Regions from separate parts of the Rhizobium sp. NLR22b genome, predicted to be linked through region 3. Evidence: predicted binding sites of a transcription regulator. Region 3 holds the regulator's gene; each other region holds the start of a gene.

Evidence for each region. Region 3 encodes LexA, which represses DNA repair genes until DNA is damaged. Its sites were predicted from a motif close to TGTTCNNNNTGTGTTCNG; they were not measured.
Region 1: the regulator LexA is predicted to act here: its motif matches at 8,448-8,465, upstream of HJC00_RS10960 (ribonuclease T2 family protein).
Region 2: the regulator LexA is predicted to act here: its motif matches at 7,043-7,060, upstream of dnaE (DNA polymerase III subunit alpha).

Annotation. Positions count from the first base shown of each region.
Region 1 covers NZ_JABDWM010000005.1:218,710-228,945, forward strand. Annotated here, with positions in the region: gene HJC00_RS10925 (class I SAM-dependent methyltransferase) at 1-132, shown strand, start outside; gene HJC00_RS10930 (GH25 family lysozyme) at 260-1,057, shown strand; gene HJC00_RS10935 (lytic murein transglycosylase) at 1,139-2,359, shown strand; gene HJC00_RS10940 (DMT family transporter) at 2,488-3,393, shown strand; gene metF (methylenetetrahydrofolate reductase [NAD(P)H]) at 3,853-4,755, opposite strand; gene HJC00_RS10950 (metalloregulator ArsR/SmtB family transcription factor) at 4,757-5,782, opposite strand; gene ettA (energy-dependent translational throttle protein EttA) at 5,946-7,595, opposite strand; gene HJC00_RS10960 (ribonuclease T2 family protein) at 7,693-8,433, opposite strand; gene HJC00_RS10965 (alpha/beta fold hydrolase) at 8,691-9,620, shown strand; gene HJC00_RS10970 (DMT family transporter) at 9,638-10,236, shown strand, end outside.
Region 2 covers NZ_JABDWM010000014.1:103,495-113,730, forward strand. Annotated here, with positions in the region: gene HJC00_RS22105 (ribonuclease J) at 1-1,546, shown strand, start outside; gene mce (methylmalonyl-CoA epimerase) at 1,549-1,953, shown strand; gene HJC00_RS22115 (DUF1467 family protein) at 2,117-2,392, shown strand; gene proS (proline--tRNA ligase) at 2,973-4,295, shown strand; gene HJC00_RS22125 (lipoprotein-releasing ABC transporter permease subunit) at 4,311-5,615, shown strand; gene HJC00_RS22130 (ABC transporter ATP-binding protein) at 5,630-6,313, shown strand; gene HJC00_RS22135 (DUF5680 domain-containing protein) at 6,319-6,783, opposite strand; gene dnaE (DNA polymerase III subunit alpha) at 7,298-10,236, shown strand, end outside.
Region 3 covers NZ_JABDWM010000009.1:169,135-179,370, reverse strand. Annotated here, with positions in the region: gene lpxB (lipid-A-disaccharide synthase) at 1-1,021, shown strand, start outside; gene gltA (citrate synthase) at 1,049-2,338, opposite strand; gene HJC00_RS16730 (ComEC/Rec2 family competence protein) at 2,628-5,060, shown strand; gene lexA (transcriptional repressor LexA) at 5,041-5,760, opposite strand; gene HJC00_RS16720 (VOC family protein) at 5,956-6,852, shown strand; gene kdsA (3-deoxy-8-phosphooctulonate synthase) at 6,849-7,694, shown strand; gene eno (phosphopyruvate hydratase) at 7,836-9,110, shown strand; gene HJC00_RS16705 (septum formation initiator family protein) at 9,246-9,566, shown strand; gene pdhA (pyruvate dehydrogenase (acetyl-transferring) E1 component subunit alpha) at 9,712-10,236, shown strand, end outside.

The DNA.
Region 1 (10,236 bases), on a different contig from region 3:
CATGTCACTCCGCGCGCCGATCTGCGGGAGGTCCTGGAAGCGCAGGCCCAGGAACACAATGCGCGTTTATCCTTCGAAACAGTCGGCGGCGGTTACGCCTGGCGGGCGGCCATCATCAGCAGGCGCTCATAATTCGCTTGAAACTAACCGATTTTTTACGTTGATATGATGAAAAGAGGGTTATTCCTCTGCTGGGCTAGTCATTTTCGAAGGTCAGGCTGTGGAGCAAAGAGATCATTCGGTTCACGACGGGATACCCATGCGCCGGCTTTTGTTTTGCGTTCTGCCCCTGGCCATCCTGCTGGCGGGGTGTTCCTCCTCCGGTCACGACTATCTCGAAACCGCATCGATCAAGCCGAAGACGCGCTTCCGGGATACCGATCCGCAGGATTTCGGCCCCAAGCATCCGCAGCAGAATGCGATCCACGGCATCGACATCTCCAAATGGCAGGGCGATATCGACTGGAGCACGGTGAGGAATTCCGGCGTCGCCTTTGCCTTCATCAAGGCGACGGAAGGCAAGGACAGGGTCGACCCCCGCTTCGATGAATATTGGCGCGAGGCGCGCGCCGCCGGCATCCCGCACGCCCCCTACCATTTCTATTATTTCTGCTCCTCGGCCGATGAGCAGGCCGACTGGTTCATCCGCAACGTGCCGAAGGAGGCCATGCGCCTGCCGCCGGTGCTCGACGTCGAATGGAACGCCGAATCGAAGACCTGTCGTTACCGCCCCGACGCGGAAACCGTGCGCTCCGAAATGCAGCGTTTCATGGACCGGCTGGAGGCCTATTATGGCAAGCGCCCGATTATCTACACCTCGGTCGATTTCCACCGCGATAATCTCGCCGGCTACTTCCAGGATTATCATTTCTGGGTCCGCTCGGTGGCAAAACATCCCGAGGTGACCTATTCCGACCGCCGCTGGGCCTTCTGGCAATATACCTCGACCGGCGTGATTCCCGGCATCAAGGGGCCGACCGACATCAACGTCTTTGCCGGCAGCGCAAAGAACTGGAACAATTGGGTCGCGGCCGTTTCCAAGGATAGAAATTCTTAGTAACGTCTTTCAATCTTTCTTGCTTCCGTCACATTCCTCTGTGAAAGCGACGGGCATCCATTTGCTATAAGGACCGCATTCATGCACCGCTCGCTCACAAGCCGCTCTGCACTCGCCCTCCTGTTTGCCCTCGCTTTTGCAGGCGGCGCGGCCGCCCAGCAGGCGCCCGCGGCCTCGGCTCCGGCAGCCCCCTGCGGCGGCGATCTGTCTGCCTTTCTCCAGGGCGTCAAGGCTGATGCGGTCGCCGCAGGCGCCAGCGCCGCAGCCGCCGACGAGGCGCTGGCCGGCGCCGAAATCGATCCCAAGGTCCTGAGCCGGGATCGCGCCCAGGGCGTCTTCAAGCAGACCTTCCTAGAATTCTCGCAGCGCACCGTCAGCCAAGCCCGTCTCGACATCGGCCGCCAGAAGATGAAGCAATATGCCGACGTCTTTGCCCGGGCCGAGCAGGAATTCGGCATTCCCCAAGGCGTCATCACCGCATTCTGGGCGATGGAAACCGATTTCGGCGCCGTCCAGGGCGATTTCAACACCCGCAATGCTCTGGTGACGCTGTCGCACGACTGCCGCCGCCCAGAACTCTTCCGCCCGCAGCTGATCGCCTTGATCGAGATGGTCGAGCACGGCGACCTTGACCCCGCCACCAACACCGGCGCCTGGGCCGGCGAGATCGGCCAGGTCCAGATGTTGCCGCGCGACATCATCGCCTATGGCATGGACGGCGACGGCGACGGCCATGTCCGCCTGAAGCAGAGCGGCCCGGACGCCATCCTGACGGCAGCGAAATTCATCCAGCATCTCGGCTTCGAGCGCGGTCAGCCCTGGCTGCAGGAAGTCACCCTGCCCGACAACCTGCCTTGGGAGAAATCCGGCCTTGGCGGCGCAATGAAGGCCAGCGAGTGGTTCGCGCTCGGCGTCAAGCCGCGCGACGGCAATACGGCCTTCGGTGAGCTCGAGGGCGATCTGGTCCTGCCGCAGGGCCGCATGGGACCGGCCTTCATCGCCTACCCGAATTTCAAGATATATCTCGAATGGAACAAGTCTTTCATCTACACGACCTCGGCCGCCTATTTCGCGACCCGCCTTTCCGGCGCCCCGACCTATCTCAAGGGCGCGCCGGAACAAGGGCTTGCCAACGACCAGATGAAGACGCTGCAGACCAAGCTGCAGTCGCTCGGCCACGATGTCGGAGAGATCGACGGCATTCTCGGTTCCGGCACGCGTATCGCGATCCAGAAGGAACAGCAGCGCTTGGGGATACCGGCCGACGGCTGGGCGACGCCTGCCCTTCTCAACGCTCTCTGATCGCCGCTGACGTTTACCGCCACCCGTTTTGCAAGAAACGGGTGGCGGCATTTGCCGCTTGGGCTAAAGCTTCCTGATGAAGAACCGGTGCCGGTTGCGGACGGTTCGCTTGCGGTGGAGGAAGCGGCATGGACAGCAAGATGAATGCCTGGACTTGGGGGCTGCTGGTCCTGCTCGGCCTGATCTGGGGCGGCTCCTTTTTCTTTGCCCGCATCGCCGTCCAGCACGTGCCACCGCTGACCCTCGTCTTCCTCAGGCTGTTGCTCGCCGCGCTCGCGCTGCATGTCTATATTGCCGGGCGTCTTGACATCTATTCGATCTTCAAGGCCCGCTGGCGCGAGTTCCTGATCCTCGGCGTCATCAACAATGTCCTGCCGCATGCCCTGATCTTCTTCGGCCAGACCCGCATCGGCGCCGGCCTTGCGGCGATCCTGAACGCGACGACGCCGATCTGGACGGTGCTCATCGCCAATTACCTCACCTCGGACGAGAAGTTGAGCTCGGCCAAGATCGCAGGCTGCCTCGTGGGTCTCCTCGGGACGATCGTGCTGGTCGGCCCCGGCATCTCCACCGGCAGCGAAGCCCCGCTCTGGGCGCTGCTGTTTCCGGTGCTCGCCGCCGTCTCCTACGGTTTTGCCGCCACCTACGGCAAACGTTTCAAGGGCGTCCCTGCCGCGGTCACCGCCGCCGGCCAGTTGACCGCATCCTCACTGATCGCTCTGCCATTGTCGCTGCTGGCCGATCGACCCTGGGCACTGACCATACCGCCGCTCGAAGTGCTGCTTGCCATCCTGGCGCTGGCGCTGCTTTCGACCGCCTTCGCCTATATTCTCTATTTCAGGGTCATCGCGACCGCCGGCGCCACCAACGCCTCGCTCGTCACGCTGCTGGTGCCGCCGAGCGCCATCCTTCTCGGCGTGCTCTTCCTCCGCGAAAGGCTCAGCCTGAGCGAATTCGCCGGCATGGCGTTGATCGGTTTCGGCCTCGTCATCCTCGACGGGCGCGCCTATCGCCTGCTGGCCAAGCCCGCCTGACCTCAGGTTGCATTTTTCGTATGTTTTCAACCAGTTGCGGCTTCGCCAAGTTTCGGGCGCATAGGTAAATTCGCAGTCGCCTGATTTAACGCCGTGTTAAAATGTGTGAAGAAAAATTTTCTCGAAATTATCGTTTTATCTCATGGCCTTAGGAAAATGATGTTCGACTTGTCCACTGGCCGTTTCGGCAGCGCAGCATAAAATCCGCTTCCCAACCGACATATTTCAGACATAATATCCGACGGCTAACGCGAGGAGACAGACATGGGACTCACGCAATCCTTGAATGTTCTGTTGGTCAGTGCAGCGTTTGCTTTCGTCTTATCCATGCTCTTCATTTGAGCCGGAATGACGGAGGCGGAATGCTGATAGTGCCTAAACTCCCCTGATCAATCCGCCAACGAAAAAGCGCATGTCCCGCCCGACATGCGCTTTTTCACTTTTGAACGTCTGCAAGGATCAGGCGGCGGCTCCCGCGCTCTTTGTCGTTCGGCGGGCAAAGCCGAGATTGTCAAGCACCGCGGAAACCAGCGGCGCGCGATTCATCGTATAGAGATGGAAATCACCGATGCCGCGCCGGACGAGATCCTCGATCTGCTCGGCGGCAACTTCGGCCGCGACCTTCGCCCGGTCCTCGGGCTTATCGTCGAGGCCCGCGAAACGCTCGTCGAGGAAGCCAGGGATGACCGCGCCACAGGCGCCGGCGAAACGCTTCAACTGCGTCAGGTTCTGGATCGGCATGATACCTGGCACGATCGGGATCGAGATGCCGGCGGCGCGCACCCGCTCCAGGTAGCGCTCGAAATTGTCATTGTCGAAGAAGAACTGCGTCAGCGCCCGGTCGGCGCCGTTATCGGCCTTGCGCTTCAGCATGTCGATATCGGCGGCCGTATCACGGCTTTCCGGGTGCTTTTCCGGATAGGCGGAGACCGAAATCTCGAAATCACCGACCGACTTGAGGCCTGCCACCAGTTCTGCCGCATTGGCGTAACCGCCGGGATGCGGCTGATAGGGCGCGCCGACGCCGCCGGGCGCATCACCGCGCAAAGCCACGAAATGCTTTACGCCGACCTTGCGAAACGTATCGATCATATGATGCGTTTCCTCCTTCGTCGCACCAACGCAGGTCAGGTGCGAGGCGGTGGCAAGCGGCGTCTGCGACAGGAAACGCGTAACAGCAGACAGCGTCGGCGCCTTGGTGGTGCCGCCGGCGCCGTAGGTCACCGACACGAAATCCGGATCCCAATCCTGCAGCTTGCTGACAGTATCCCAGAGCTGCCCTTCCATTTCCTCCGATTTCGGCGGAAAAAATTCGAAGGAGATCCCGAAGTTGCGCCCGCGTCCTTCGCTTTTCAAAGCCATGTCATACTCTCCCGGCAAATGTGGGTTCGGCGCCTTCGCTCGTTTGCGAAGCCATGAGGCGCCTCGGATCGCGCGCGAGCCAGACGGTGACCGTCAACCCCTGCCCGCCCTGCTGACCCGGATGAAGATCGACGACCTGCTCGACGTCGAGCCCGGCCTTGCGCAACCAGTCGGACATCGCCTGGTGCGAAAAGCCGAGACGGACATGGGCATGTTCGTCTCTGAGATATTCGAGCGTGTGCGGCGCGAGGTCGATGACCACGAGCCGCCCGCCCGGCCGCAGCATGCGCGCCGCTTCCGCGATCGCAATCTCCGGCTGATCGAAGAAATGCAGCACCTGATGGATCGTCACAAGGTCGAAATCCTGCCCCTCGAACGGAAGGTTCAAGATATCGGCGTGGCGCACCGTCGCCTTGGTGATGCGGGACTTGTCGAGATTGGCGCGCGCCACGCTCAGCATGTCGCGACTGGCGTCGACACCGACAGCACGGCGGTAAAGTCCGGACAGGAGTTCGAGGATGCGGCCGGTGCCGGTGCCGAGATCCAGCAGCGAATCGATCGGCTGGTTGCCGAGCAGCCGAATGACGGCGGCGTCGACCTCCTCATCCGCCGCGTGCAGGCGGCGAAGCTCGTCCCATTCCGCGGCATTGCGGCTGAAATAGGCTTGCGCCCGCTCGGCCCGCTGGCGCTTGACAGCCGAAAGACGCTCGCCGTCACGAAGGATGGTCGGGTCGTTCTCGGAGACATGTTTCAGCAGCGCCCGCACCAGCATGGCCGCCTTGCCGTCCTGCTTGAGGCGAAAATAGGCCCAGGCGCCTTCCTGATAGCGTTCGATCAGTTCGGCCTCGCCGAGCAGCTTCAGGTGGCGGGAGATGCGCGGCTGCGACTGGCCGAGGATTTCAGTAAGATCGGTCACCGTCAGGTCGCCGCCGTCGAGAAGCGCCAGAAGACGCAGACGCGTGGGTTCTCCGGCCGCCTTCAAGACGTCCACCAGCCCATCCAGTCCCAGCTTCAAAGGTTCGCTCATCATTGGCCCAATCAAGATATAAAGATATCTTTATGTGATTTGAAAAGCGGTGGCAAGCGGCAATTCGCACTGTTCGCGAAATTGCCTGCGCAAATTGCGACGGGGTCTGACACGAAAAAGCCCCGGTCGAACCGGGGCTTCGGAAGCAGAAATGAAGCAGGGATCAGCGTGTCAGGCGCTTATGGGCCTGGCTGCCCGGATTGAGCGCATCCGGGCCGAGGCGACGGACCTTGTCCTCCTCATAATCCTCGAAGTTGCCTTCGAACCATTCGACATGGCCCTCGCCCTCAAAAGCCAGGATATGCGTCGCCAGGCGGTCGAGGAACATGCGATCGTGGCTGATGACGATGGCGCAACCGGCAAAATTCTCAAGCGCGTTCTCAAGGGCGCCAAGCGTTTCCGTATCAAGGTCGTTGGTCGGCTCGTCGAGCAGCAGAACGTTGCCGCCGGATTTCAACATCTTGGCGAGGTGAACGCGGTTACGCTGGCCGCCCGAGAGACTGCCGACCTTCTGCTGCTGATCGCCGCCCTTGAAGTTGAAGGCGCCGCAATAAGCACGGGAGTTCATGTCGAACTTGCCGAGCTTGATCACTTCGGCGCCGCCGGAGATTTCTTCCCAGACGGTCTTGTTGGGATCGAGCGCATCGCGGCTCTGGTCGACATAGCTGAGGTGCACGGTTTCGCCGATCCGGATCGTACCACCATCCGGCGTTTCCTGGCCGGTGATCATCTTGAACAGCGTCGTCTTTCCGGCGCCGTTCGGACCGATGATGCCGACAATGCCCCCCGGCGGCAGCTTCAGCGACAGGTCGTTGACCAGCGTGCGGCCGTCGAAGCCCTTGGTGATGCCCTCCATCTCGATGACCACCTGACCGAGGCGCTCGCTCACCGGGATGATGATCTGCGCGTCGCCGGGACGCTGCTTCTCGGCCGCCTCCACCAACTGCTCGTAGGATTTGATACGCGCCTTCGACTTGGCCTGGCGAGCCTTCGGGCTGGAAGCAATCCATTCCTGCTCGCGGCTGATCGCCTTCTGGCGTGATGCCTCTTCGCGGTTTTCCTGCAGCATGCGCTTGGCCTTGGCCTGCAGATAGGCGGAGTAGTTGCCTTCATAAGGGATGCCGCGGCCGCGATCGAGTTCGAGGATCCAGCCGGTGACGTTGTCCAGGAAGTAGCGGTCGTGGGTAATCATCATCACGGCGCCGGGATAGTCGCGCAGGTGCTTTTCGAGCCAGGCGATGGTTTCGGCATCCAGATGGTTGGTCGGTTCGTCGAGCAGCAGCAGATCCGGCTGCGACAGCAGCAGACGGCAGAGCGCGACGCGGCGGCGCTCACCACCGGAAAGATTGGTGACATCGGCATCGCGCGGCGGGCAGCGCAGGGCTTCCATCGCCATCTCGACCTGACTTTCCAGATCCCAGAGGTTCTGGCTGTCGATGATGTCCTGGAGCTTCGCCCCCTCTTCCGCGGTCTCGTCCGAGTAGTTCATCATCAATTCGTTGTAACGATCGACGATCGCCGTCTTCGCGGCAACACCTTCCATGACGTTCTCGAAAACCGTCTTGGTGGGGTCGAGTTTCGGCTCCTGCTCGAGATAGCCGACCGTGGCCCCCTCGGCGAGCCAGGCTTCGCCGGTATACTCCTTGTCCTGGCCGGCGATGATGCGCAGCACAGTGGATTTACCGGCGCCGTTCGGTCCGAGGATGCCGATCTTGGCATCCGGGTAGAAGGAAAGGTGGATGTTCTCCAGGATCTTCTTGTTGCCATAAGCCTTGTTGAGGCCGGACATATGATAGATGAATTGACGTGCCATGCTGCGCTGCTCCGGGCGGGAAACTTCGTTTCGTGCCGCTATGTAGGCGAAACAGCGCCTGTGAGCAACGCCGAAACCCGTTTACGCCGGATTCCGGTCAGAAGCCCGCCGCATCGACAACGCCCTCGTCACAGCCGAACGTGGTTTTTCCCGCTCCCTGGATCAGATCGGCAAGGCCCGCGCTTTTTGCCGATGCCGTTCCCGCATCCGCAGACAGGCCGATCGTCAACTCGCTGATCACCCTGACATTGCCGGCTCGCCGGCAGCTCATCTTGACGCGCTCGCCCGCACCCGGCCCGAAGCTCTTGTCGAAAGCAGCCTTGATCGCCTCGGCCTTGACCGCCTTGCCGATATTGGCGGCAAAGAGATCGCGCACGGCCGATGTATTGAGCGCATCCACTAAATGGACGCCGACGCCGAAATAATCCTCAACGCTCATTTTCGTGCAGGTGCCATGCTTTATCCATTCGTGCCGTTCAAGGCCGGACTGGGTGCCGGGCATTGCCTTTGCAAGCGACGCCTGCGTCTCGGCCGAAAGCGCAACCGCGGGCAATGTATCCCATTTGCCGTCCTTGTCGGCAGCCTTCTGGTCCTCACTGACGCCGCAATAATCCTGCCGCATCGGCCACAGGCCGTGCAGCGAGAAATTCGTCGCGTCATGGCGCTCGCCGGTCTGGCTGGCGCATTCGGGCTTCTTCTGGTTCGTCTGGCAGAAGGCGGGCTGCCAGCTCGCAGCAAGAATGAAAAGGGTACGGCCATCGGCCTCCTGCGCCACGGCAGCGCCGGCAAGGATCATCGACAAGGCGAACGTAAAGGTACGCAACTGCATGCTGCTCATTTCAACCCCCAAAGAAGAACAATGCAGGAACAGATAAGCACAAAGAGTAAACGGCAGCAACCCTGAATCGCAGCCGTGCCGAAATTTGTTATCGACTGCGCGTCGCCGGAAACAGCTGACTATTGCGGGGACCTCACTGTCTTAGAGTTACGCGAGCACCGTGTCGCACTTATAGTTGCAGCATATTCGCTTAAATCGATTCCGCTTTAAGGAATTATGCAGTAGCGATCTGCTCTGCTGGGGCGGGGAGGATCCGGATGTTTTCTGATACGCAAAGACTCGCGATAGGGGAAGCGTCTCTGGCCTATCACCATGCCGAGGCTACCCACCCGGCGCGCGGCGTCCTGTTGATATCGCACGGCCTGGCGGAGCATTCGAAGCGGTACGGCCGCTTTGCCGCGGCGATGGCGGCGCGCGGCTACCACGTCTATGCCCATGATCACCGCGGCCACGGCGAGACGACGGCGCCCGACGCGCCGATTGGCCGCTTCGCCGGCCGGGATGGCGTCGACCGGGTGATCGGCGATGTCCATGCCGTGCGCGCCCATGCGGCCTCGCGCCATCCCGGCCTGAAGGTGATCCTCTTCGGCCATTCGATGGGCGGTCTCGTGGCGCTCAATGTCGCCGTCACCGCTCCGGGCGACTTCGACGCTGTCGCCGTCTGGAATTCGAATTTCGCCGTCGGCCTTGCCGGCCGAGCCGCCCAGGCGATCTTGCTTGCCGAGCGGATGCTGAAGGGCTCCGACGTGCCGAGCGGCCTCTTGCCGAAGCTCACCTTCGGAGCTTGGGGAAAATCGATCCCGGACCGCCGCACCGAGTTCGACTGGCTGTCCCGCCATGCCGATGAAGTCGACAAATATATCGGCGATCCGCTCTGCGGCTTCGATGCTTCGGTCTCGCTCTGGCTCGATCTCTTCGAACTGACGTTTCGCGCACCGCAGAAGCTCCATCTCGACCGGCTGCCGCGCGACATGCCGATCCATCTGGTCGGCGGCGGCGAGGATCCGGCGACGGGGCGTGGAAAAGCCATCCTCTGGCTGTCAAACCATTTGAAAGCGCAAGGCTTCTCTCGTATCAGCACTCGGATATATCAGGATATGCGGCATGAAACGCTGAACGAGATCGACGCCGAAGCGGCGACCGCCGCCTTCGCGGACTGGTGCGACGAGGCACTCGCAAGATCCTGAGCCAGAGAGATCCCATCATGAGCAGCACCTCCGCCCGGCCCGCTTCGTCCGCCTCCGAAGTGACGACGGGGCTTGCGCTGATGTTTCTTTCGGTGATGTTCTCGCCGCTCATCGACATCTTCGCCAAGCTTGCCGTCGTCACCGTCCCCTCCGCCGAGATCACCGCCGGCCGCTTCCTCGTGCAGGCGCTCTGCATGCTGCCGATCGTGCTATGGCGACGCAGCTTTACCGATTTCTCGTGGCGCCAGAGCCTGTTCCACGCCATCCGCGGCTTCGTCATCACCGTCTCGATGATCTCTTTCGTCACCACGCTGAAATATATGGCGGTCGCCGACGCGATCGCGATCTTCTTTATCGAGCCGATCATCGTGACGATCCTCGGCGGCATTATCCTCAAGGAGACGATCGGCTGGCGGCGCTATACCGCCTGCGGCGTCGGCTTCTTCGGGGCGATGCTGATCATCCAGCCCAGTTTCGAGGAGGTCGGCTCCATCGCGCTCCTGCCTGTCGTCAGCGCGCTCTGCATTGCGATCTTCGTGTTGATGACCCGCGTCCTCTCGCACCGGGAGGACCCCTGGTCGATGCAGTTCCAGATGGGCATCTGGGGCTTGCTCTT
Region 2 (10,236 bases), on a different contig from region 3:
CACTTTCCCCGGACCCGACCTGCCGGGCGTCGATCTCGTTCTGCCCGATATCCGCTTCCTCGCCAGCGAGCGCAAGAACCTCAAAGCGATTATCATTACCCATGCCCATGAAGACCATTACGGGGCGCTTGCCGACCTCTGGCCGGGCCTAAATGTTCCGGTTTTCGCCTCGGCCTTTACATCGGGTCTGCTCGAAGCCAAACGCAACTTCGAGAAGGCAACGATCGGCGAAGTGCCGGTGACGCCGTTCAAGGCAGGCGACACGATCAATGTCGGCCCCTTCAGCATCGAAGGTGTGGCCGTCAATCACTCGATTCCCGAGCCGATGTCGCTGATGATCCGCACGCCGGCCGGCAACGTTATCCACACCGGCGACTGGAAGATCGACCACGAGCCTTCGCTCGGGCCGCTGACCGATGAGACGCGCTTCCGCCAGCTTGGCGACGAGGGCGTGCTGGCGCTGATGTGCGATTCCACCAACGCCCTGCGCGACGGTGTTTCGCCCTCCGAGAAAGATGTGTCGGAAAGCCTGCGCAAGATCATCGAGGATGCCGAGGGCCGGGTGGCGATCACCACCTTCTCGTCGAATGTCGGGCGTATTCGCACCGTAGCCGAGGCTGCCGAGGCGGCCGGCCGCGAAGTGCTGCTGCTCGGCAGTTCGCTGAAGCGCGTCGTCGATGTCGCTAGTGATATCGGCCTGATGGAAGGGGTCAAACCTTTCATTTCCGAGGAGGAGTACGGTTACATTCCGCGCGACAAGGTCGTCGTCATCCTGACTGGCAGCCAGGGTGAGGCGCGGGCCGCCCTTGCCAAGCTCTCCCGCGACGAGATGCGCAACGTGGCCTTTGCGGCAGGCGATATCGTCGTCTTTTCCTCGCGCGCCATTCCCGGCAACGAGAAGGCGATCCAGGATATCAAGAACGGCCTTGTCGAGCAGGGCGTACATATCATCACCGATACCGAGGCGCTCGTCCACGTCTCCGGCCATCCGCGCCGCAACGAGTTGCAGAGGATGTATGAGTGGACCCGGCCGAAAATCGTCGTGCCGGTGCATGGCGAGGCGACGCATCTGACGGCGCATAAGGAGCTTGCCGAGCAATCCGGCATTGCGATCGTCCCGCGGGTGCGCAACGGGGATATCCTGCGGCTGGCGCCAGGTCCGGTCGAGGTGATCGGCGAAGCGCCGCATGGCCGGATCTACAAGGACGGCCTGCTGATCGGCGATTTCGATGAAATGGGTATCGGCGAGCGCAAGAAACTCTCCTATGTCGGCCATGTCGCGGTAAACGTCTTGCTCGACGCGCGGTATGACATTCTCGGCGATCCCGATCTCGTCTCGATCGGCCTGCCGGTTTATGATGACGAAGGCGAGGAGATGGAAGATACGCTCTACGATGCGGCGATCAGCGCCATCGAAAGCATTCCGCGCGCCCGCCGCAAGGATATCGACATGCTGCAGGAGGCCGTGCGGCGTGCCATCCGCGCAGCTGCAAATCACGCCTGGGGTAAAAAGCCCCTTGTCACCGCCTTCATCACCAAGGTCTGACCATGCTCGGCCGAGTGAACCATATCGCCATAGCCGTTCGCGACCTCGCAGCGGCGACGGCCGCTTATCGCGACACGCTGGGGGCCGCCGTATCGCAGCCGCAGCCTCTGCCGGAACACGGGGTCACCGTCGTCTTCGTCGAATTGCCGAACACCAAGGTCGAATTGCTGCAGCCGCTCGGGCAAGACTCGCCGATCGCAACTTTCCTCGAAAAGAACCCGTCCGGCGGCATGCATCATATCTGTTACGAGGTGGACGATATCATCCTCGCCCGTGACCGACTGGTCGTCGCCGGCGCGCGGGTGCTTGGCGACGGCCAGCCGAAGACCGGCGCGCATGGCAAGCCGGTGCTCTTTCTGCACCCCAAGGATTTCTTCGGCACGCTGATCGAACTCGAACAGGCCTAAAGCAAATACAATCGGACTCGTTTTCGCTGCGGCAGAGTGACCCGAAGACGGCGAAATGTTGCGTTCGCTTTGAGTTGGACGCTATTCCGCCGTATAAGTGCGCCAGCTCCAAGCGGCACCGCGCTTCACGCGTTCTGTCGGCAAGACACCACCGGGAAAGATAATGCTCCAGACCTTCCTTCAGGGATTCGCCGTCTATTTCATCATCTGGTGGATGACGCTGTTCGCCGTTCTGCCGATCGGCCTGCGCACCCAGGCGGAAGACGACGATGTCGTGCTCGGCACCGTGCCAAGTGCGCCCACCCGCTTTCGCGCCGCCTTCGTCTTTTCGCTGACGACGCTGATCTCAGCGCTGATCTATGGCATCTGGTATGTCTGCGACACTTATTTCGGCTGGGGATTTGACGCCCTTCCACAACTCGGGCCTAGCTTCTATTGAAATAGCTTTTGCTCAAACTTTGAGCATATGCAAATCTTATCATGGAAGTCCAGTTGGCGTCATGCTGGCGCGTCAGAGCGCTCGCCTAACGGAATGAGGGGCTCACCTTACGGAAGCCGTCTGGAGTTTGAAGGGGGGGAGAGGGTGAAAAACCAAAAAAAAACAAGGCTAAAAGCCTTGTTTTAAGTATCGCGTGATCTGTAACCGTTGCCGGGGCTGCGACGAGCGCGCCTAAGATCTGATCCTCCCAAGACTTGACCGCGAAATGGCAAGAATTAACTTCCTTGCCTGTTTTGTGAGCTAAAACTAGCCCAAACATTGGGCTTTGTCATTAGCTTTTTTTGTATTTTTGCTACACGCCAGCAAAATTTTTCTGTTGACAAGATTTTCGTTCAAGTCCTTATAAACACGCACTTTTTCACGCCCTTTCATTTTGCGGGTGCGAACAAGCGTGTCCCGGAGGCGCCCGACAGCAGTTGCGGGTTTCCTTCCCGCTGCGAAGCGGCTATGAACGCTCCCACATTCACAACCTATCTTCGATTCCGCTCGCCAGCGGGATCTCAACTGCTCCGGAATCGCCATGCGTCTGTCTCGCTACTTCATGCCCATCCTTAAGGAAAACCCCAAGGAGGCGGAAATCGTCTCCCATCGGTTAATGCTGCGCGCCGGCATGATCCGCCAGCAGTCTCAGGGCATCTATTCCTGGTTGCCGCTCGGCAAGCGTGTGCTAGACAAGGTCAACGCCATTATCCGTGAGGAGCAGAACCGCGCCGGAGCTATCGAGCTTTCGATGCCGACCCTGCAATCGGCCGAGCTCTGGCAGGAAAGCGGCCGTTATGATGCCTATGGCAAGGAGATGCTGCGTATCAAGGACCGCCAGGACCGGCCGATGCTCTACGGCCCCACCAACGAGGAGATGGTGACGGATATTTTCCGCTCCTCCGTCAAATCCTACAAGGACCTGCCGCTCAATCTCTATCACATCCAGCTGAAGTTCCGTGACGAGATCCGGCCTCGCTTCGGCACCATGCGCTCGCGCGAATTCATGATGAAGGACGCTTATTCCTTCGATTTGACGCGCGAAGGGGCGGAGCATTCCTATAATAAGATGTTCGCCGCCTATCTCAGAACATTCGATCGGCTTGGCCTTCGCGCCATCCCGATGCGCGCGGATACCGGGCCGATTGGCGGCAATCTCAGCCATGAATTCATCATCCTCGCCGATACCGGCGAATCCGAGGTCTTCTGCCATAAGGACTTCGTCGGTTTCGATATTCCCGGCGAAAACACCGATTTCGACAGCGTCGAAGGCCTGAAGGCGATCTTCGACAAGTGGACCTCGCTCTATGCGGCCACCTCGGAAATGCACGACGAGGCTGCCTTCAACGCCGTTCCCGAAGCCGAGCGCCTTTCCGCTCGCGGCATCGAGGTTGGCCATATCTTTTACTTTGGCACGAAATATTCCGAGCCCATGGGCGCGAAAGTGCAAGGACCGGATGGCAAGGAACATTTCGTCCACATGGGTTCCTACGGTATCGGTCCGACACGCCTTGTTCCCGCCATCATCGAAGCATCGCATGATGAGAACGGAATCATCTGGCCGGCATCGGTCGCACCCTTCGATGTCGTCGTCATCAACATGAAGGTGGGCGATGAGGCCTGCGACGATACTTGCGAGCTGATCTACGCCGCGCTGAAAAAGGCCGGCAAGGATGTGCTGTATGACGATACCGACGACCGGGCCGGCACGAAATTCGCGACGGCCGACCTGATCGGCGTACCTGTCCAGATCATCGCCGGGCCGCGTGCGGTCGCGAACGGCGAGGTCGAAGTGAAGGACCGCAAGACCGGCGCCCGTGAAACGATGACCATCGAAGCGGCGATCAACAGGTTCGTGGCTTAAGGAAACGGAGGCGAAATGGCAGAGGCAGCAGTGGACCGGAGTTCAAAATCCGGCTTGGGTCCGGCTGGCAAGCCATTTTCCACCTTTGAGCGCCTCGTGGCGTGGCGTTATCTGCGCGCCCGCCGCAAGGAGGCCTTCATCTCGGTCATCGCCGGCTTCTCCTTCGTCGGCATCATGCTCGGCGTTGCGACGCTGATCATCGTCATGGCCGTCATGAACGGCTTTCGCACCGAACTCGTCTCGCGCATCCTCGGCATCAACGGTCATATGATCGTGCAGCCGGTCGACGGACCTTTCACTGATTATGCGGATCTCGCCAGCAGGCTCGCCGCCGTGCCCGGCGTCAAGATGGCGCTGCCGCTGGTCGAAGGCCAGGTGCTCGCCTCCGCCCAGGCTGGCGGCAGCACCGGTGCGCTGGTGCGCGGTGTCCGCGCGGAAGATCTGACCAAACTCAAAGCGGTTTCTGAGCATATTAACCCGGGCGACATGGTGGGTTTTGCTTCCGGCCAAGGCGTGTTGATCGGCACCCGCATGGCCGACCAGCTCGGCCTGCGCGTCGGCGACCTGATTACGCTGACGTCACCGGATGGTGACATTACGCCGATGGGCGTCAGCCCGCGCGTCAAGTCCTACAAGATCTCCGGGCTGTTCGAGATCGGCATGTCCGAATATGATTCCTCGATCATCTTCATGCCGCTCGAGGAGGCGCAGCTTTATTTCAATGCCGAGGGGCTGGTGCAGTCGATCGAGCTTTTCGTCGATCACCCCGACGATATCGATGCTCTGAAGCCCAAAGTGGAGGAAGCGGCAGGCCGTCAGATCAACCTCACTGACTGGCGCCAGCGCAACCAGACCTTCTTTTCGGCGCTGCAAGTCGAGCGCAACGTCATGTTCATGATCCTGACGCTGATCGTGCTGGTGGCGGCGCTGAACATCATCTCCGGCCTCATCATGCTGGTGAAGGACAAAGGCAGCGATATCGCCATCCTGCGCACCATGGGCGCCAGCGCCGGCGCCATCATGCGCATCTTCTTCATGACCGGGGCGGCGATCGGCATCGTCGGTACTCTTGCCGGTGTGCTGCTCGGCGTTCTCGTCTGCGTCAATATCGAATCCATCCGCCAGTTCTTCTCCTGGATATCCGGCACCGTGATTTTCAATCCCCAGGTCTATTTCCTCAGCCAGCTGCCGGCCGAGATGGATATCAGCGAAACGATCTCGGTGGTCGTCATGGCGCTCAGCCTCTCCTTCATCGCCACCATCTTCCCGGCATGGCGCGCCTCCAGGCTCGATCCGGTGCAGGCCCTGCGCTACGAATAAGGAATGCCGCATTCATGAACCGCAACGTCGTCCTCAAGCTTACCGGCGTCGAGCGCCATTACGGGCAGGGTGATACGCTGCTCACGATCTTGAAGGGAGCAGATTTCTCGCTGTCGAAAGGGGAGATCGTCGCCCTCGTCGCCCCCTCCGGCACGGGCAAGTCGACGCTGCTGCATGTGGCAGGCCTGCTCGAGCATCCGGATGGCGGCGAAGTCACCATCAACGGCCATGCCTGTGACGGTCTTTCCGACGAGAAGCGCACGGCGATCCGCCGCCGCGAGATCGGCTTCGTCTACCAGTTCCACCATCTCCTGCCGGAATTTTCGGCGCTTGAGAACATCATGATGCCGCAGCTGATCGCCGGTCTGTCCTGGAAGGAAGCCCAGGAGCGAGCTGGTCAGCTCCTCGACTATATGCGCATCGGCCATCGCGGTTCGCATCGCCCGGCCGAGCTTTCAGGAGGCGAACAGCAGCGTGTCGCGATCGCCCGCGCCGTCGCCAATGCGCCGACGCTGCTTCTTGCCGACGAGCCGACCGGCAATCTGGATCCGGAAACGGCAAGCTACGTCTTCGATGCGCTGGAGGCGCTGGTGCGCCAATCTGGCCTTGCTGCCCTCATCGCCACTCACAATCACGAACTCGCCGGCCGCATGGATCGGCGCGTCACGATCTCCGATGGCAAGGTCGTCGACTTCTAGCTCGACTACGGGACGACCAGCCCGCCGCGGTAATCGAGCACATAAGCCTTCCGCCCGGCGACCATGATGCATTCATGGCCACTGAATCGCTCGCAGCCGCCTTCGCTGCGGTCGACATAGCGGCCGAACGGATGATCGAATTCCATTCCGCCGAGAAAGCGGCCCTCCCGATACATTGCCGACAGCGCCGCCTTGATCACGGTCCCGGCGGCTCTGCCGTCGATGAGATCGGACGCGACGACGCAGCCGAAATAATTCATCGCCCAGACGGGTTCGCCGGTAAACCAAACCACTTCCTGTCCGGCGAAATCGGTGCCGCCGAAATAGCTGTCCAGATAACGCCAGTCGCCGCTGAAGTAGCCGATATCATGGGCACCCGGTCGGCAGGGCGGGCGAGGCACACCGCCGCCGACATAGGTCGCGGCTTTCGCCTCTACGATGAAGTCGTTCAGCACCGCGGTGTCGAGCATGATCATCTTCCTCCCTGTCTCATCTGATACGGAAATAGCAGAAGACAGAGAACATAAGAAGTACAAAAGGCCGAGCATTGCTCGATCGCCTTGGGGCAGGTGCATCAGACATCGGATGCGCTGTATGGATCCGTTCGGCAGGCGATGTCGGGCCGGTCGCGCGGAGCATGTTCAAAGCCAGCGCTGAAGCTGTTCGATTCGCAGCACGGAACCCGCATCTTTCAAACGCAAGCGCGAAGGAAAAGATTCCTGTTGACATCGGAACATAGATGGAACAAAGTGAAAACATACCGAGTAAAGGAGAGCCAGATGACTGACATGATCCGTGATATCGCAGCATTCACCTCCATCGCAATGTTCGTTGCCAGCTTCTCGCTTATCGTCATCGCGATCTAAAGTTTTCAGGGGATCGCATGGCAGTCATGCGGTTCACACGCTGGTCTTCTTCTGGACATCATCGCCCTCAATGCCGACAATGCATCCGATTCATTTCGGCTGATTGGGAAGGCATATCATGGCGGAGACGGAAAAGGGTTCAATGGGTGAGGCGACCGGCGGCACGCCGGGCTTCATCCACCTGAGGGTCCACTCCGCCTATTCGCTTCTTGAGGGCGCGCTGCCTCTGAAGAAGATCCTCTACAAGGCGACCGGCGACAGTCAGCCGGCGATCGCCATTACCGACACCAATAATCTCTTCGTCGCCCTTGAATTCTCCCAGAAGGCAATGGACGAGGGCCTGCAGCCGATCATCGGCTGCCAGGTCTCGATCGACATGGAAGACGGATTGGAAAGCGAAAAGCGCGGCGGTCAGCCGGCCCTGATCAAGCTGCCGTCGATCGTTCTTCTTGCCGCGACGGAGGCTGGTTACGAAAGGCTGGTCGATCTCGTCAGCCGCGCCTATCTCGGCGGCGATAGCAACCAGGCCATTCATATCAGAGCTTCCTGGCTGGAAGAGGCAGGCACGGAAGGGCTGATCGCCTTGACCGGCGCGGTGACCGGGCCGGTCGACGCGGCTGTCAGGGAAGGTCACCACGCCCAGGCGGAAGCCCGGCTGCTCACGCTGAAGCGTCTCTTCGGCGACAGACTCTATGTCGAGCTGCAGCGGCACGGCACCTACGACAGGCGGCACGAACAGAAGATCGTCAGGCTTGCTTACACGCATGACCTGCCGCTCGTCGCCACCAACGAAGCCTTCTTTCCGACCCGCGACGATTACGACGCCCATGATGCGCTGATGGCGGTTGCGCATAACGCCATCGTCTCCGACGATAGCCGTTTTCGCCTGACTCCGGATCACTACCTGAAGAGCCGGGCCGAGATGGCCAAGCTCTTTTCCGACCTGCCGGAAGCGCTTGAGAACACAATCGAGATCGCCAGGCGCTGCTCCTTCGTGCTGAAAACGCGAAAGCCGATTCTGCCGCGTTTCACGGGCGCCACCGACGATGCCGAGGAGGCGGAACGCGCCGAGGCAGGCGAATTGCGCCGCCAGGCAGTGGAAGGGCTGGACATGCGGCTTTCGACCCTCGGCATGTCGCCCGGTTACGAGGAAAAGGATTATCGCGAGCGGCTGGAATTCGAGCTCGGCGTCATCGAGCGCATGCGCTTCCCAGGTTACTTCCTGATCGTTTCCGATTTCATCAAATGGGCCAAGCAACATGATATTCCCGTCGGTCCCGGTCGTGGCTCGGGCGCGGGTTCGCTGGTCGCCTATGCCTTGACGATCACCGACGTCGATCCGCTCAGGTTTTCGCTGCTGTTCGAGCGCTTCCTCAATCCGGAACGCGTCTCGATGCCTGACTTCGACATCGACTTCTGCCAGGACCGCCGCGAAGAGGTGATCCGCTACGTCCAGGCGAAATATGGCCGCGAGCAGGTGGCGCAGATCATCACCTTCGGTTCACTGCAGGCGCGCGCCGCCCTTCGCGACGTCGGACGCGTGCTGGAAATGCCTTACGGCCAGGTCGACAAAATCTGCAAACTCGTGCCGAACAATCCCGCCAATCCGACGCCACTCTCAAAGGCGATCGAAGAGGAGCCGAAGCTGCAGGAGGAGGCGGCGAAAGAACCGGTGGTGGCGCGTTTGCTCGACATCGCCCAGAAGATCGAAGGGCTTTATCGCCACGCCTCGACGCATGCCGCCGGCATCGTCATCGGCGACCGGCCGCTGTCCAAGCTGGTGCCGATGTATCGCGATCCGCGCTCCGACATGCCGGTTACCCAGTTCAACATGAAGTGGGTGGAGCAGGCCGGCCTCGTCAAATTCGACTTCCTCGGTCTGAAGACACTGACTGTGCTGAAGGTCGCCGTCGATTTCGTCGCCAAGCGCGGCATCAAAGTCGATCTTGCGGCCATTCCTCTCGACGACAAGCCGACCTACGAGATGCTGTCGCGCGGCGAGACGGTTGGCGTGTTCCAGGTGGAAAGTGCCGGCATGCGCAAGGCGCTGATCGGCATGAAGCCGGACTGCATCGAGGATATCATCGCGCTGGTGGCGCTTTACCGCCCGGGCCCGATGGAGAACATCCCGACCTACAATGCCCGCAAGCACGGCGACGAAGAGCTGGAATCGATCCATCCGATGATCGACCACCTGCTCAAGGAAACGCAGGGCGTCATTGTCTACCAGGAACAGGTGATGCAGATCGCCCAGGTCCTGTCGGGCTATTCGCTTGGCGAAGCCGACCTTCTGCGCCGCGCCATGGGTAAAAAGATCAAGGCGGAGATGGACCAGCAGCGGGAACGCTTCGTCGTCGGCGCCGTCAAGAACGGCGTATCCAAGCCGCAAGCCGACAACATCTTCGAACTCCTGGCGAAGTTCGCAAACTACGGCTTCAACAAGTCGCACGCCGCCGCCTACGCCATCGTCTCCTACCAGACGGCCTACATGAAGGCGCACTATCCGGTCGAATTCCTCGCCGCCTCGATGACGCTCGACATGTCCAACACGGAAAAGGTCAATGATTTCCGACAGGACGCCAAGCGGCTCGGCATCGAGGTGATCGCGCCTTCGGTGCAGACCTCCTTCCGCCATTTCGAGACCGGCGACAATCGTATCTACTATGCGCTGGCTGCCCTCAAAGGGGTCGGCGAATCCGCCGTCGACCACATCGTCGAGATGCGTGGCGACAAGCCTTTTGCCAGCATCGAGGATTTCTGCCTGCGCATCGATCCGCGCCAAGTGAACCGCCGCGTGCTCGAAAGCCTGATCTATGCCGGCGCCTTCGATTGTTTTGGCACGGACCGCGCCCAGCTGGCCGCCGGCCTCGACCGCATCCTCGGTTATGCCCAGCGCGCCCAGGAAAACAAGCTGAGCGGTCAATCGGACATTTTTGGCAGCGCACTAAACTCAGGTCCGGAGAAGATCTCCTTGCCGCCCTATTCACCCTGGCTGGCATCGGAGCGTCTGCTCAAGGAATTCCAGGTGCTGGGCTTCTATCTGACGGCCCACCCGCT
Region 3 (10,236 bases):
GTTGAAATCCCTGTTCGATTTTTCCGAGCTGTCGATCATGGGCATCACCCAGGTGCTGAGCCGGCTGCCAAGGCTGTTTGGCCTGATCCGTCAAACCACGGCTGAGATCGTCGCCGCAAAGCCGGATATCCTTGTCATCATCGACAGTCCCGATTTCACCCATCGCGTCGCCAAGCGCGTGCGCACCGCGTTGCCCGATCTGCCGGTCGTCAATTACGTCTGTCCGAGCGTCTGGGCCTGGAAGGAATATCGCGCCACGCGCATGCTCGCCTATGTCGATCACGTGCTTGCCGTCCTGCCCTTTGAACCGGCAGCCATGCAGCGCCTCAATGGGCCGGCGACGACCTACGTCGGGCATCGTCTGGTCGCCGACCCAGCGCTGCTGGAGACACGTCGCCTGCGCCTGGGAAGGCAGCCAGGTAACGGTCCGATCCTGCTTCTTCCTGGCTCGCGCTCCTCCGAGATCCAGAAGCTTCTGCCTTACTTCGAGATCGCCGCGAATGAACTCGTCGCCCGCAATGGGCCGACACGCTTCATTCTGCCGACGGTGACGCACAGGCAAGCGCTTGTCCACGAAATCACGGCGGCGTGGGCGGTAAAGCCGGAAATCGTCGTCGGCGCGCAAGCAAAATGGAAGGCCTTTGCCGAGGCCGATGCGGCCATGGCGGCGTCCGGAACCGTTATTCTCGAACTCGCCCTTGCCGACGTTCCCGTCGTCTCCGCCTACAAGGTCGACTGGATCATGCGCATGCTGACATCGGGCATCAAGACCTGGACCGGTGCGCTGCCGAACCTGATCGCCGATTACCCGGTCGTGCCGGAATATCTGAACGATGTCGTTCGCGGTGCAAGCCTTGCGCGCTGGATGGAAAGGCTGTCGGCCGACACCTATCAGCTTAAGGCGATGAAGGAAGGCTACGAGCTCATCTGGCAGCGCATGCAGACGGAAAAGCCGCCCGGCGAACAGGCCGCCGAAATCCTTCTCGACGTTTTGAACAAGAAAAAACCCGGCCATTCCTGACCGGGTTTCTTTTGAGCTCTGAAGCGATCAGCGCTTCGAAACCGGGATGTAGTCGCGCTTCGGTTCGCCGACATAGAGCTGGCGCGGACGGCCGATGCGCTGTTCCGGATCCTCGATCATCTCGTTCCACTGGGCGATCCAGCCGACGGTGCGGGCAAGCGCGAAGAGCACGGTGAACATGGTGGTGGGGAAGCCCAGCGCCTTCAGCGTGATGCCGGAATAGAAGTCGATATTGGGATAGAGCTTCTTCTCGATGAAATATTCGTCGGTGAGCGCAATGCGCTCCAGCTCCATCGCAACTTCCAGCAACGGATCGTCCTTGATGCCAAGTTCGCCAAGCACTTCATGCGTCGTCTTCTGCATGATCTTGGCGCGCGGATCATAGTTCTTATAGACGCGGTGGCCGAAGCCCATCAGCCGGAACGGATCGTTCTTGTCCTTGGCGCGGGCGACATATTCCGGAATGCGGTCAACGGTGCCGATTTCTGTCAGCATGTTGAGAGCCGCTTCGTTGGCGCCGCCATGGGCGGGGCCCCAGAGGCAAGCGATGCCGGCAGCGATGCAGGCGAACGGATTGGCGCCCGACGAACCGGCGAGACGGACGGTCGAGGTCGAAGCGTTCTGCTCGTGATCGGCATGCAGGATGAAGATGCGGTCCATGGCGCGGGCAAGCACCGGATTGACCACATATTCCTCGCAGGGGACGGCAAAGCACATGCGCAGGAAGTTCGACGCATAGTCGAGGTCGTTCTTCGGGTAAACGAAGGGCTGGCCGATATGATACTTGTAGGCCATAGCGGCAAGCGTCGGCATCTTGGCGATCATGCGCAGGCTGGCGACCATGCGCTGGTGCGGATCGGTGATGTCTGTGGAGTCGTGATAGAAGGCCGACAGGGCGCCGACACAGCCGCACATCACAGCCATCGGATGCGCATCACGGCGGAAGCCGGTGAAGAAGCGGCTCATCTGCTCATGCACCATCGTGTGGTGCGTGACGCGATAGTCGAAGTCCTTCTTCTGCGCGGCCGTCGGCAGTTCGCCGTAGAGCAGGAGGTAGCAGACCTCGAGGAAGTCGCCGTGCTCGGCAAGCTGCTCGATTGGATAGCCGCGGTGCAGCAGCACACCTTCGTCACCGTCGATATAGGTGATTTTGGATTCACAGGATGCGGTCGAGGTGAAGCCCGGATCGTAAGTGAAGGAAGCGGTGTTTTTGTAGAGGGCACCGATGTCGATGACGCTCGGGCCGATCGTGCCGCTTTTAACGGCGAGGTCGACTGATTTGTCACCGATTTTTATTGTAGCGCTTTGATCCGTCATGCTGATCCTCCGAAATGTCGGTGGCGCCACAAAAGCGCCATAGGGGTTAAGCGTCCTTTCCGATAGCTATATGATCGTGACGCTAATGCCAAGTTACCGTGATGGCATTTTGTGCATTGCGGCATCACCTTTTAGGCACCGCAGCGATGAGCCGCACGCATAACGGAAGCCGATGATTCGACTTGCCTTTTGCTCCTTTGGGTTTTCCTTCGTATTTCAACCGATTATTCTTGCCGGATTTGCGTGAAGGTTGCATTCTGGCGACTTCGCGGGGCATTTTGGGCGGCGCATGCAGGAACAGACGACAGCCGAATTGCGGCCGCAAGTGGGCGCCGGCCTTGCCGATCCGCCGAATTTTCCTGCGCCTGCGGTGGTGACTCAATCGGTAAGGACGCAGTCGCAGACCCCGTTGCGTCATCGGCTGCTGGCCGCCGCCCGGCAATCGCTGCCTGCCGGAGCCTACATGCTGGGCGAAGAGGCCGATTATGGCCGAATGCTGCTGTTCTCGCCGGTCTTCCTCGGAGCCGGCTCGGCCTTCTGGTTTCTTGCGGCATCGGATTTGCCCCTCGTTCCATCGCTGCTCTGCTTGCTGGTGTCGGCGGCCGCGGTTTTCCTCACCGGTCCCAGCCGGCCGGCCTTGCGCGCAAGTTTGATGGCGCTGGCACTTTTCGCCGGCGGCATGCTCTCGGCTCAGTTTGAGAGCTGGCGGGCTTCGACGGTGATCCTCGATTCATCCGTGACGACGACGGTGACCGGCCGTGTCGAACGGCGGGAAGGGGACGGCCGCGGGCGCTGGCGCTACATTCTTGCCGTCACAGGCACCGAGGCTCCGGAGCTGAAACGGCCGCCGAGACGCATCACCGCGATCGTCCGGGGCGCCGATGCGCCTTTCGAAATCGGCGACATCATCACCGGCAAGGCACGGCTGACACCGCCGGCGGGCCCCGCACTTCCCGCGCTCAACGATTTCTCCTTCGGTGCCTATTTCGACGGCATCGGTGCCAACGGTTTCTTCTATGGTGCGCCGGAGAAACTCGACTTGGAGGCAGGCCCGCAGGCGGCCAGCTCGACGTCGGACGCTCTGCTCGAATGGCTCTACCGGCTGCGCAGCAGCATCGGCGACCGCATAAGATCGATCCTGCCCGGCGATACCGGCGCTTTTGCCGCTGCTCTGGTGACGGATGAACGGCGCGCCATCTCGAAGACGACGACGGAGGCGCTGCGCCAGTCCGGCCTTGCCCATATCGTCGCGATCTCGGGCCTCAACATGGCGCTGTCGGCCGGCATCTTCTTCGTCGGCTTCCGCATGCTGCTCTGCCTCTTTCCCGGCGTCGCCCAAGCCTATCCGACAAAGAAGATCGCCGCCGCCGGTGCGCTCATGGCCGTCACCGCCTATTACCTGATCTCCGGTTTCGGGGTTTCGGCCGAGCGCGCTTTTATCATGATGACCATCATGCTGATTGCCGTCTTCTTCGATCGGCCGTCGATCAGCCTGCGCAATGTCGTTCTCTCTGCGCTCATCATCATCGCCATTTCACCTTCGGAAGTATTGGGACCGAGCTTTCAGATGTCCTTTGCCGCGACATTGGCTTTGGTATCGGGCTATCAGCTGTGGAAGGACAGGCGTGTCCGTGAAAACGCTTTCCTGAAATTGCCGATCATCAGGCCGGTGGTTGTCGTCGCCGGTTTCTTCGGCGGCGTCTTCCTGACCTCGCTGATCGGCGGTTTTTCCACCGCCCTGTTTTCGATCGAGCATTTTCATCGCCTGACGGCTTACGGCCTGCCGGCAAACCTTGCGACGATGCCGATCATCTCCTTCATCGTCATGCCGGCCGGGCTGCTGGCGATGCTGCTCATGCCCTTCGGGCTGGATGCTCCGCTCTGGACGGTGGTCGGATTCGGCCTCGATCTGGTGATTGCGGTTGCCAAGACGGTGTCCGGCTGGGGCGGCGATATCGGCATCGGCCGCTTGCCCGCCTGGTATTTCGCAGTGGCGGTGGCAGGCTTTCTGCTGCTGACGCTGCTGCGCACCCGGCTGCGCCATGTCGGCACATCCATCATCGCCGTCTCGACACTCACCGTACTGCTGCTGCCGGCTCCCCGCCCGCCGGATCTGGTGATTTCGGAGGATGGTGGTCTGGTTGCGGTCGTTGCGGCTGAGGCAATCGCGTCCAACCGTGAAAACCCGCCGGATTTCATCTTCGACCAGTGGCAGCGAGCGCTGGTCCTGCCGACACATGTTCCACCGAAGATGCTGGATGGTCCGGCTATCCCGCCGGAAGGAGAAGACCGCCGAGTCAGGCTTTCCCGCGATCAGCAGAACGAAGCGAGCGCAGCGATGCGGGCAGCCGCAGCAGGCGGTGAAGCAAACCGGTTTTCCTGCGTCAAGAAGGCGTGGTGCACATCACGACTCGGCAATGGCCATATCGTCACCGTCATCGACAATGCCGCCTATCTCGGCCCGGCCTGCGATACGGCCGATATCGTCGTGACCTCGGTCCGCCTGCGTTTCAACAGCTGCCGTTCAGGCGGGACGCTCTTCACCGGCGAGACGCTCCGCAGGACCGGTTCCGTCGAATTGCGCTTCGCCGATGCCGGCCTGCAGGTCGCAACCGCATTCGAGGCGCTATCGCGGCCATGGATGCGCCATCGCGCCTATGATTGGCGCAAAGACAGTTTTACCGAATCCGGTCCGGCTGCTGTCAGTGATAACGGCGAATGAGGCCGACGAGCTTGCCCTGCACCTTGACGCGGTCCGGCCCGAAAATCCGGGTCTCGTAAGCCGGGTTGGCGGCTTCCAACGCGATCGAGGCGCCCTTCCGGCGGAAGCGTTTCAGCGTTGCTTCCTCGTCGTCGACGAGGGCAACGACGATGTCGCCGGGACTTGCGGTGCTGCCGTTGCGGATGATCACGGTGTCGCCGTCGAAGATGCCGGCGTCGATCATCGAATCGCCCTTGACCTCCAGCGCGTAGTGCTCACCGGAGCCAAGCATGTCCGCGGGAATGACGATGTCATGCGTGTTGTTCTGGATCGCCGAGATCGGAACGCCGGCGGCGATTCTTCCCATGACCGGCACGGAGACAGAGTTGCCGTTGTCGGCGACCGGCTTTGCGGCAGCGGGGGCGGCGACCGGCTGGGGTTTGCCGAGGCTGCCCTCGATGACGCTCGGCGAAAAACCGCGGCGCTGTTGCAGGCTGGGGTTATAGGCCTCCGGAAGCTTGATCACTTCAAGCGCCCGGGCGCGATTCGGTAGGCGGCGAATGAAGCCGCGCTCCTCGAGCGCCGTGATCAGGCGGTGAATGCCGGATTTCGAGGCGAGATCCAGGGCATCCTTCATTTCGTCGAAGGAGGGAGGGACGCCGGATTCCTTCATGCGCTCATGAATGAAAAGGAGAAGCTCCTGTTGTTTGCGCGTGAGCATCGACGTCAGACCCCTGATTGAAACAAATCCAGAACAGACACTATATGTTCCATATGTGTTCCGCAAGTAGCTAAATTTCCGTAAAACTTCGGGCCAACTCGTCGAGATTTTTAATTTCATTCGACGGGATTGGCGCACATCGCTTGCATTCGGGGAGGGGCTGTCGCACATCTTTGCCCCTTTCAGGAGGATATCATGAACGCGCATTCCGCCAAGTCGCATCCGCTGGATCACGTCGTGCTGCCGGTGGTCAATATCGATCTGGCGCGTGAGAGGCTCGGCAAGCTCGGTTTCACCGTCGCCGCCGATGGGCGCCATCCCTTCGGAACGGAGAATGCCTGCGTCTTTTTCGCCGACAAGACCTATCTGGAGCCGCTTGGCGTGGCGAGCGTCGAGGAGAGCGAGGCAGCGGCCCGCCACGGCAATGTCTTCATCGCCCGCAATCGCGCCTTCCGCTTCCGCTGCGGCGAGGAGGGATTGTCTGCGCTGGCCTTCCTCAGCGAGGATGCCGGCCTCGATCATAAGCGCTTCGTCAGCAACGGCGCGAGCGCCGGCGAGATGTTGCAATTCAGCCGGCCGATGCGGATGCCGGATGGTTCGGAGACCGTCGGCAGCTTCAAGCTGGCCTTTGCAGCTGATCTGCGCGCACCCGATTTCTTTCTCTTTACCTGCCAGCGCATCAATTCCTTCCCGACAGATCGCGCCGCGCTGGAGACGCATGCCAATGGCGTGATCGGCATTGCCGAGATCGCGCTTTGTGCGCCGGACCCGGCGGCATTCGCCGCCTTCGTCGGGCTTGCGATAGGGCAGGCGGCGGCGGAGAAAACCGGTTTCGGCGTGAATATCGCGGCATCAAATGCGAAGATCAGCCTGATGACGCCCGAAGGGCTGGAGGCCTATTTCGAGCTTGCCGTCTCATCCGCCGATCGTGGTCTGCGCGGCCGGGTAATCCTCTTCACCGTCGCCGATCTTGCCGTGACAGAAGCGCATTTGGGTGCTAACGGGATCACATTCACGCGCAAGAACAATCGCATTCTGGTGAAGTCTACGCCCGGGCAGGGTGCGCTCTTCGCCTTCGAGGAAACACGATGAGCACCGACACGAATTCCGAAGTCAGGATCGGCGAAGGCGAAGGTCAGGTCACCTTTTCCAATACCGCCCGCCTGTCGCTGATTGCCGGCCCCTGTCAGATGGAGAACCGGGACCACGCCTTCATGGTCGCCGGCACGCTGAAGGAGCTTTGCGCAAAGCTTGGCATGGGTCTTGTCTACAAAAGCTCCTTCGACAAGGCCAACCGCACCTCGCTCTCGGCCGAGCGCGGCATCGGCCTGGAAAAGGGCATGGAGGTCTTTGCCGACCTCAAGAAGGAATTCGGCTTTCCGGTCATAACCGACGTCCATACGGCCGAGCAATGCGCCGAGGTGGCCAAGGTGGTCGATGTCCTGCAGATCCCGGCCTTCCTCTGCCGTCAGACCGACCTACTGATCGCCGCCGCAAGGACCGGCCGTGCCGTCAATGTCAAGAAGGGCCAGTTCCTCGCCCCCTGGGACATGAAGAACGTCCTGAAGAAGCTCAACGCCAGCGGCAATCCGAATGTGCTCTTGTGCGAGCGTGGCGCTTCCTTCGGCTACAATACGCTGGTCTCCGACATGCGCTCGCTGCCGATTATGGCGGCGATGGGCGCTCCCGTCATCTTCGACGCGACGCATTCCGTCGCTCAGCCGGGCGGGCAGGGCGATTCCTCCGGCGGCCAGCGCGAGTTCGTGGAAACGCTGGCGCGCGCGGCAGTGGCGACGGGAATTGCCGGCGTCTTCCTCGAAACCCATCAGGACCCCGACAACGCGCCGTCCGATGGCCCGAATATGGTTTATCTCAAGGACATGCCGCGACTGCTCGAGAAGCTGCTTGCCTTCGATGCGATCGCCAAGTCCTGACGTTCAACAAGCTGACATGTTCGTGGTTTAGGCCACGACGGAATGCTGGTTCGGAGGCCGGAAATTGCGGCATTGTAATTTGCACGCCTTCGATTATGACAGGCTTCGAACGACTTATCACCCACCGAGCAGGAAGAACCCATGACTGCAATCACCGATATCATCGCCCGCGAGATCCTCGATAGCCGTGGCAACCCCACCGTCGAAGTCGACGTCTATCTCGAAGACGGCAGCATGGGCCGCGCGGCCGTTCCCTCGGGCGCCTCGACGGGCGCGCATGAGGCGGTCGAGCTGCGCGACGGCGGCAAGCGCTATCTCGGCAAGGGCGTCGAAAAGGCGGTCGAGGCCGCCAACACCGAGATCTTCGACGCGATCGGCGGCATCGACGCCGAAAACCAGATTCAGATCGACAACATCATGATCGAGCTCGACGGCACGCCGAACAAGTCGCGCCTCGGCGCCAACGCCATCCTCGGCGTCTCGCTCGCCGTCGCCAAGGCTGCCGCCCAGGCATCCGGCCTGCCGCTTTACCGCTACGTCGGCGGCGCTTCCGCCAGCCTCCTGCCGGTGCCGATGATGAACATCATCAACGGCGGCGCCCATGCCGACAATCCGATCGACTTCCAGGAATTCATGATCCTGCCGGTCGGCGCCGATTCGATCGCCGACGCCGTGCGTATGGGGTCGGAAGTCTTCCATACGCTTCGAAAGGAGCTTGCCGCGCAGGGCCACAACACCAATGTCGGTGACGAAGGCGGCTTCGCCCCCGGCCTGAAGAGCGCGCCCGAAGCCCTGGATTTCATCATGAAGTCGATCGAGAAAGCCGGCTACAAGCCGGGCGACGACATGTGCCTCGGCCTCGACTGCGCCTCGACGGAATTCTTCAAGGACGGCAAGTATGTTCTCGAAGGGGAAGGCCGTACGCTCGAATCGGGCGCCATGGCCGAATATCTCGCCGAGCTCGCCGGCAAATACCCGATCATCTCGATCGAGGACGGCATGGCCGAAGACGACTGGGACGGCTGGAAGGCGCTGACCGATCTGATCGGCAAGAAGACCCAGCTCGTCGGCGACGATCTCTTCGTCACCAACTCCGCCCGCCTTCGCGACGGCATCCGCATGGGCGTCGCCAACTCGATCCTCGTCAAGGTCAACCAGATCGGCTCGCTGACGGAAACCCTCGACGCCGTCAACACGGCGCATAAGGCGGCCTATACCGCGGTCATGTCGCACCGCTCCGGCGAAACCGAAGATTCGACCATCGCCGATCTTGCCGTTGCCACCAACTGCGGCCAGATCAAGACCGGTTCGCTGTCGCGTTCCGACCGTCTCGCCAAGTACAATCAGCTGATCCGCATCGAGGAAGGCCTCGGCCCCCAGGCCCAGTATGCCGGCCGCTCGATCATCAAAGGCTGATCGTTCCGATTTTCAACGGCTCGACCCGCGCCTCCCGGCGCGGGTTTTTTCGTGCGCGCTTTCTACGGTCAATGAACGGTTAATCTCTGCGCGTTATGCTGAGCGAATTGGTAATGCGTTCAAGAGCATGCGTGTATGTGGACAAAGCATCATAAGAAGAGAAAGCTCGGCCGCTTCGTCATTCCGGCCATGACGGTCGCCTTCCTTTCCTATTTCGGTTATCATTGCATCCATGGCGATTATGGCCTGCGGGCGACGGAGACGTTCGAGCGTCAGCGCGTCGCGCGCGAAAGGGAGCTTGCCGTCCTTAAGGCGAAGCGCGAACATCTGGAAAGCCAGGTCGCGCTGCTGAGTGATGGCTCGCTCGACAAGGATATGTTGGACGAAAAGGCGCGATATCAGCTGAATATGTCGCGCGCGGACGAGATCGTCATTTTCAACCATTATTCCAATTAACCGAAATCGGGTTAATTGGAATTCCCGATTTGTTTTCAATGATTTAGCGCCGAATACGAGCCATGCAATTATGGCATTGCTGTGGTCATATTTCTTCCCTATGGTACGCGCCACCGAGAAACGACAAACCCATAGGGAGGGTTGAATGGCGCCGCGAAAGACCGCGACCGTTTCCAGCCGCAAAACTGCAGCAAAACCAGCAGCCAAAGCATCGAATGGAGGCCCGGTAGCCGACTTCGATCGGGATGAGGAACTCAAGGCCTATCGCGAGATGCTACTGATCCGCCGCTTCGAGGAGAAGGCCGGTCAGCTTTACGGCATGGGCTTCATCGGCGGCTTTTGTCATCTCTATATCGGTCAGGAAGCCGTCGTTGTCGGCATGCAGATGGCACAGAAGGAAGGCGATCAGGTCATCACCGCCTATCGCGACCACGGCCATATGCTGGCAACCGGCATGGAGGCGCGCGGCGTCATGGCGGAGCTGACCGGGCGCCGCAGCGGCTATTCCCACGGGAAGGGCGGCTCGATGCACATGTTCTCGAAAGAGAAGCATTTCTACGGCGGTCACGGCATCGTCGGCGCCCAGGTTTCGCTCGGAACGGGGCTTGCTTTTGCAAACCACTACCGCGGCAACGGCAATGTCGCCATCGCCTATTTTGGCGACGGCGCT